DNA from 2 places in the Streptomyces sp. NPDC053513 genome. Region 2 is predicted to be linked to the other one. Evidence: riboswitches for the same ligand, from Rfam matches in the RefSeq annotation. Region 2 holds a riboswitch; the other holds the start of a gene.
What was found. Region 2 has a riboswitch for glycine ahead of gcvP (aminomethyl-transferring glycine dehydrogenase). Riboswitches for the same ligand answer to the same signal wherever they lie in the genome.
Positions count from the first base shown of each region.

Region 1: it holds a riboswitch for glycine, as region 2 does, so the genes downstream of both, gcvT (glycine cleavage system aminomethyltransferase GcvT) here and gcvP (aminomethyl-transferring glycine dehydrogenase) in region 2, are expected to answer to the same signal.

Region 1 covers NZ_JBITXP010000045.1:3,972-7,369, forward strand. Annotated here, with positions in the region: gene ACIGW4_RS37345 (enhanced serine sensitivity protein SseB C-terminal domain-containing protein) at 1-222, opposite strand, end outside; gene ACIGW4_RS37350 (enhanced serine sensitivity protein SseB) at 301-1,041, opposite strand; gene ACIGW4_RS37355 (AAA family ATPase) at 1,188-1,844, opposite strand; glycine riboswitch at 2,005-2,104, shown strand; gene gcvT (glycine cleavage system aminomethyltransferase GcvT) at 2,293-3,398, shown strand, end outside.
Region 2 covers NZ_JBITXP010000003.1:10,052-13,449, reverse strand. Annotated here, with positions in the region: gene gcvP (aminomethyl-transferring glycine dehydrogenase) at 1-1,963, opposite strand, end outside; glycine riboswitch at 2,143-2,242, opposite strand; gene ACIGW4_RS05685 (PRC-barrel domain-containing protein) at 2,356-2,730, shown strand; gene ACIGW4_RS05680 (DNA polymerase IV) at 2,785-3,398, opposite strand, start outside.

The DNA.
Region 1 (3,398 bases), on a different contig from region 2:
CTGGGCGGAGGTGACGCACGGCGCGTAGCCGAAGCCGTCGACCTCCATGTTCCCGTACTGGGCGTCGGGCGAGCCGGGGGCGCCCTGCCAGAGCAGCATCCACAGCTCGCCGTCGGCGAGGGCGTGCAGCAGCTGCTCGTACGCGTCGTAGCGTCCGGGTGCCACCTGGCGCAGCATGTGCTCGACCCGTCCTCCGGTCGCAGCGGTGCCTGACGCGCTCACCCTGGGTCCCGCCCCTCTTCCGTCCACCACGTACGTCTGTCCAGCGATCGAGTCAGTTCAGCTTAAACAGGGGGCCGCTCACACGGCGGCGCGCTGGTAGAAGGGGCGCACCCGCTCCAGCATCCAGTCTCCGACCGGGTCCTGCGCCATGTCGAGCAGGATGAGGTTGACCGGCCAGGCGACCTCGACCCGGCCGAGGGCGCGGCCGAGGGCGTCCAGGGGCGCGGTGCGGTCGGCGCCCTCCCAGTGGGAGAGCTGGACGCCGACGAAGAGGGCGGGTTCGGTGCCCTCGACGCTGGCGAGGACGCGGCGGGCGGTGGCGACGACGCCGGTGGCCTCGAACTCGGCGGAGGCGGCGGCGAGGAAGTCGACCGGGTCGTCCTGCCAGTCGGGCTCGAAGAGCCGGACGCGGCCGCCGCTGGCGGGTCCGTCGAGCGGGGTGCGGCCGACGCGGCAGAGCTCGGCGACGGCGGGCGGGGGCAGCGGGACGCCGACGGTGCCGCCGGGGTTCACGGCGATGCCGAGCTGCGGGGGCAGGCCGCGGGCGAAGTCACGGGCGGGGGCGACGGTGAAGGACATGTGGTCGCCGACGCAGGCGCGGAACTGCTGCTCGGAGCTGAAGACGGGCACGTAGGCCGCGCCGTCGATCTCCATGGTGGCGAGGTCGAGGCTCTGGCTGTCGGGGCCGCCGCCGTTGGGCAGGGGCACCCAGACCGGGCTGCGGCCCAGCACCTCGACGAGGCGTGCTCCCGCCTCGGGGTTGCCCAGTGAGGCGGCAAGGACCTCTTCGAGCTCGTTGCCCGGCCACGTCACGTCCACGGTCGCGTTTCCCCTTCTCGCGCGGCCTTCCGCACCGGCCGCCCGGCAGCACCCTAACGCCGCGTCGCCGCCGCCGCGGCCAGAAGGGAAGGGTACGGGCGTCCCGGGACGCCCGGGACGCCTCCACTCCTCGGACGATCCGTCCCTCAGGCCGCCTGCCGGAAGCCGATGCTGCGGAGGGAGTCGGCGGCGGCCCGGTCGAGGAGGGTCACCGAGGCGCAGCCGTGCGGGAGGCTGCCCGACTCGGCGGCCCGCAGGAGCCGGCCGACGGCCCGCCGGTGGCGCCCGAAGGCGTACGCGGAGACGCCCCGGCCCCGGGCCTGCTGGCCGGCCCTCGCGGTGTCCGGGGTGACGTCGAGGAGGAGCAGGTGCAGGGCGCGGCCGCGGCGTCTCGCCTCGCGGGCGAGCCAGCCCCGCACCCAGGACTGGGTGCCGCAGTCGTGGACGATCACGCTCGCGCCGGAGCGCAGGGCGCGGCGCAGTGCGGCGTAGTGCGCGATCCGGACCAGGGGGCGGTAGACGGCGTAGGGCAGGAGGCAGGGCATGCGGGCCTCCCAGCGCTCGCGGGCGTCCTGGGAGTCGATGGCGCCGCCCCGGACGGTGCGCTTCATCAGGGTGGACTTGCCGCTGCCGGGCAGCCCGGAGACGACGACGAGGTCGCCGGCGGCGAAGGTGAGGGAGCGGGGGCCGCGGCCCTCGCGCTCGCGCAGGTCCCGCAGGAGGCGTCCGCGGCTCCGGGCGCGGGCCCGCTGGGACGGTATGCCGGTGCTCGCCGCGTACGCGCCGGTGTGCTGGATCCTCATCGCGCTCCCCCTGTCGGGTCTCAGGAGACCTGAGGAGACCCTTGCCCATGAAGTGTAAAGAAATGGTAATGGGGCGCAAGCGATTTGCCCCGCCGACACCGCGTGCAATGATGTGCGCGCCAGGCGCGCACAGTCGCCGCACAACCGCATACCGGCCGCTCGAATCCGCGCGGGAGAGTTCCGGACCGCCGAGCGCGTCCGGGCGCCGAAGGAGCAAGACCCTCCCTTGAATCTCTCAGGCCCCGTACCGCGTGGATGAGGCAGATCTGAAAAGCGGGACACCTCGCCGTGTCCCCACCCAAGGTGCAAGCCGATCTCTCGGTGCCGATCGCTCGGTGACGAGATGCCCTCGGTGAACCTCTCAGGTTCCATGACAGATGGGGAGGACGTCCTCGCCCGTCATGTGTTTTCGTCACCGATCACGCCCTTGGGACCCGGGAGCCACCCCATGAGCACTGCCCCCCGTCTGACCGCCCTCGATGCCCTGCATCGTTCGCTGGGCGCGACCATGACCGACTTCGCCGGCTGGGACATGCCGCTGCGGTACGGCAGCGAGCGCGACGAGCACAACGCCGTCCGCACCAGGGCCGGTCTCTTCGACCTCTCCCACATGGGCGAGATCACCGTCACCGGCCCGCAGGCCGTGGACCTCCTCGACTTCGCGCTGGTCGGCAACATCTCCACCGTGGGCAACGGCCGCGCCCGCTACACGATGATCTGCCAGGAGGACGGCGGCATCCTCGACGACCTGATCGTCTACCGCCTCGGCGAGACCGAGTACATGGTCGTCGCGAACGCCTCCAACGCCCAGGTCGTGCTCGACGCCCTCGTCGCCCGCTCCGAAGGCTTCGACGCCGAGGTCCGCGACGACCGCGACGCGTACGCCCTGATCGCCGTCCAGGGCCCGGAGTCCCCCGGCATCCTGAAGTCGCTCACCGACGCCGACCTGGACGGCCTGAAGTACTACGCCGGCCTGCCCGGCACCGTCGCGGGCGTGCCCGCCCTGATCGCCCGCACCGGCTACACCGGCGAGGACGGCTTCGAGCTGTTCCTGAAGCCCGAGCACGCCGAGGGCGTCTGGAAGGCGCTGACCGAGGCGGGCGAGGGCGTCGGCCTGATCCCCTGCGGCCTGTCCTGCCGCGACACGCTCCGCCTGGAGGCGGGCATGCCGCTGTACGGCCACGAGCTGACCACCGCCCTCACCCCGTTCGACGCGGGCCTGGGCCGGGTCGTGAAGTTCGAGAAGACGACCAACGAGGGCCGTTTCGTCGGCCGCGAGGCCCTGGAGAAGGCCGCCGAGCGCGCCGAGACCGCCCCGCCGCGCAAGCTGGTCGGCCTGATCGCCGAGGGCCGCCGCGTCCCGCGCGCCGGCATGTCGGTCGTCGCGAACGGCGAGGTCGTCGGCGAGGTCACCTCCGGCGCCCCGTCCCCGACCCTCGGAAAGCCGATCGCGATGGCCTACGTGGACGCGGCGCACGCCGAGCCCGGCACCCAGGGTGTAGGTGTGGACATCCGCGGCACCCACGAGCCGTACGAGGTCGTCGCGCTGCCCTT
Region 2 (3,398 bases):
GGTAGGTGATCATCAGCACGGACAGCTCGTCGCGGTACTGGGCGATCTTGGCGCGCAGGTCCTCGACGTCGACCTCGCCGTCGTCGGCGGTCTTGACGACGACGACCTTCATGCCGGCCATCACCGCGGAGGCGGCGTTGGTGCCGTGCGCGGAGGACGGGATGAGGCAGACGGTGCGCTGCTCGTCGCCGTTGGCGCGGTGGTAGGCGCGCACGGCCAGGAGGCCGGCGAGCTCGCCCTGCGATCCGGCGTTCGGCTGGATCGACACCTTGTCGTAGCCGGTGACCTCGGCGAGGCGCTCCTCCAGCTCGGTGATGAGCGTGACGTAGCCCTGCGCCTGCTCGACCGGGGCGAAGGGGTGGATCTGGCCGAACTCGGGCCAGGTCACCGGCTCCATCTCGGTGGTCGCGTTCAGCTTCATGGTGCAGGAGCCGAGCGGGATCATGCCGCGGTCGAGCGCGTAGTCGCGGTCCGCGAGCCTGCGCAGGTAGCGCAGCATCGAGGTCTCGGAGCGGTGCGCGTGGAAGACCGGGTGGGTCAGGTACGCGTCGGAGCGCAGCAGACCGGCGGGGAGGGCGTCCTCGACGGCGGCGTCCAGGGCCTCCACGTCGGCGGTGACGCCGAAGGCGCTCCAGACGGCGGCGAGCTGCGCGCGGCCGGTGGTCTCGTCGCAGGAGACGTACACCAGGTCGGCGTCGGCGCGGTAGAGGTTCACACCGGCCTCGCGGGCGGCGGCGACGACCTCGTCGGCCCTGCCGGGCACGCGGACGGCGAGGGTGTCGAAGTAGGAGCCGTGCACGACCTCGACGCCGCCGGCGGTGAGGCCCGCGGCGAGGATGGCGGCGTACCGGTGGGTGCGCTCGGCGATCTGCTTGAGACCGTCCGGGCCGTGGTAGACGGCGTACATGCCGGCCATGACGGCGAGCAGCACCTGCGCGGTGCAGATGTTGCTGGTGGCCTTCTCGCGGCGGATGTGCTGCTCGCGGGTCTGCAGGGCCAGGCGGTAGGCGCGGTTGCCGTCGGCGTCGACCGAGACGCCCACGAGACGGCCGGGGAGGGAGCGGGCGTGCTTGTCCTGGACGGCCATGTAGCCGGCGTGCGGACCGCCGAAGCCCATGGGGACGCCGAAGCGCTGCGTGGTGCCGACGGCGATGTCGGCGCCCAGCTCGCCCGGCGAGGTGAGCAGGGTGAGGGCGAGCAGGTCGGCGGCGACGGTGACGACGGCGCCGAGCTCGTGCGCGGCGTCGATCAGCGGCTTGATGTCGCGGACGGCACCGGAGGCGCCGGGGTACTGGATGAGCACGCCGAAGACACCGCGCTCGGCGACCTCGGCGGGGATGCCCTCGCTCAGGTCGGCGACGACGACCTCGACACCGGTCGGCTCGGCGCGGGTCTCGATGACGGCGATGGTCTGCGGCAGGGCGTCGGCGTCGACGAGGAAGACGCCGTTCTTGACCTTGCCGACGCGGCGGGAGAGCGCCATGGCCTCGGCGGCGGCGGTGCCCTCGTCGAGGAGGGAGGCGCCGGAGGTGGGCAGACCGGTCAGGTCGGCGACCATGGTCTGGAAGTTCAGCAGGGCCTCCAGGCGGCCCTGGGAGATCTCCGGCTGGTACGGCGTGTAGGCCGTGTACCAGGCCGGGTTCTCCATGACGTTCCGGAGGATGACCGGCGGCGTGAAGGTGCCGTAGTAGCCGAGGCCGATCATCGGGGCGAGGACCTGGTTGCGGTCGGCGAGCGTGCGCAGCTCGGCGAGGACCTCGGCCTCGGTGCGCGCGGCCGGCAGGCCCAGCGCCTCGGCGTTCTTGATCACGTCCGGCACCGCGGCGGCCGTGAGCTCGTCGAGCGAGCCGTAACCGACCTGGGCGAGCATCTTGGCCCGCGCCTCGGCGTCGGGCCCGATGTGCCGCTGCTCGAACGGGATGCCCTGTTCGAGCTCGGAGAGCGGAGTGCGGTTGGCGGTCATGTACGGAGGCCTCCTGGTCGTCACGACCTGCGAGGGGCACCACGGCGCGGGTACCCGGACGGCCTCCCCCTCTGTCATCTCAACCTGAGAGTTTCACCGGCACGCCTCGCGGCACGCCGGCTTTCACCGTCGGTGAGGGCGGAATGCCGTCGGACATCCGCCCTGCTTTCCAGAGTGACCTCGTCCGCGCGGTACAGGGGCCTGAGAGATTCCGGGGAGGATTTGCTCCTTCGGCGCCCACCGGAAGGTTTCTCCGGGGGACTCTCCCGCACGGGGTCGACAGCCACAACCAGCCTACCAGCGAGGTTGCGGCTCCCATCGCTCAAGTGGCCGACATCCCAGATGTGCACTTTCGTAGGGGTACAGAGCAGTTGCGACCAGTTGGAGGGACCGTGCAGACCGACATCGATCCGCGCAGCCTGATCGGCCGCAAGGCGTTCGACCGGAACGGGCACAAGATCGGAACCGTGGACGAGGTGTACCTGGACGACGCCACCGGCGTCCCCGAATGGGCCGCGGTCCGCACGGGGCTCTTCAGCCGGGACGCCTTCGTCCCCCTGGAGCCGAGCGCCCTGCTCGACGACGGCCTCCACATCCCGTACGAGCGGGCGCTCATCAAGGACGCCCCCGACTTCGGCGTGGGCCGCCACCTCTCCCCCGAACAGGAACTCCAGCTCTACCGCCACTACAGCCTCGCCCTGCCGCCCCCGCCCTCCGACGTCCCGGACAAGGACTTCGGCCGCCTGGCGGGCCAGGACGGCACCTGACGGCCCCACGAGCCGGCGACCGCAGGAAGGGCCCGCACCGCCCGCCGGTGCGGGTCAGGCCGGCGCGGCCCCCCGCACCAGCGGCAACGGCTCCGACGGCTCCAGCTCCGGGTCGTCCACGGAGAACGTCCGCACCCGTCCGGGCCCGGACCACGGCTCCTCGAACCGCACCGTGACCCGCCCGACCCCGCTCCCCTGGACCCATCCGGCCCCGTGCACCGCGTGCCGCACGTCGTGCCCGGGCGCCCAGTGCCGCTCCACGGGGCCGCGCTCCCCTGCCTCGACGGCCTCCTCCGCCTCGGCCACGGCGCCCGCCTCCGGCTCCGGCCCGGCGTCCCCCTCCGCGTCGGCGACCGCCTGGGCGAACAGGTCCTCCTGCGTGTAGTCCGCGAGCCCGCTCACCCCCACCCCGAGGAGCCGCACGCCCCCCGTCGTGTCCACCGCCTCCAGGAGCCGCCCCGCCGCCTCCCGCACGACGGCCGGGTCGTCCGTCGGCCCCCGCAGCGTCTCGGACCGGGTGAGCGTCGAGAAGTCGTACCGCCGCACCTTCAGGACGATGGTCCGCCCCGAGTGCCCCGACGCCCGCAGCCGCCCCACGCACCGCTCCGCGAGCCGTTCCACCTCCAGCCGGATCCGCACCCGGTCGTGGAGGTCCACGTCGAAGGTGT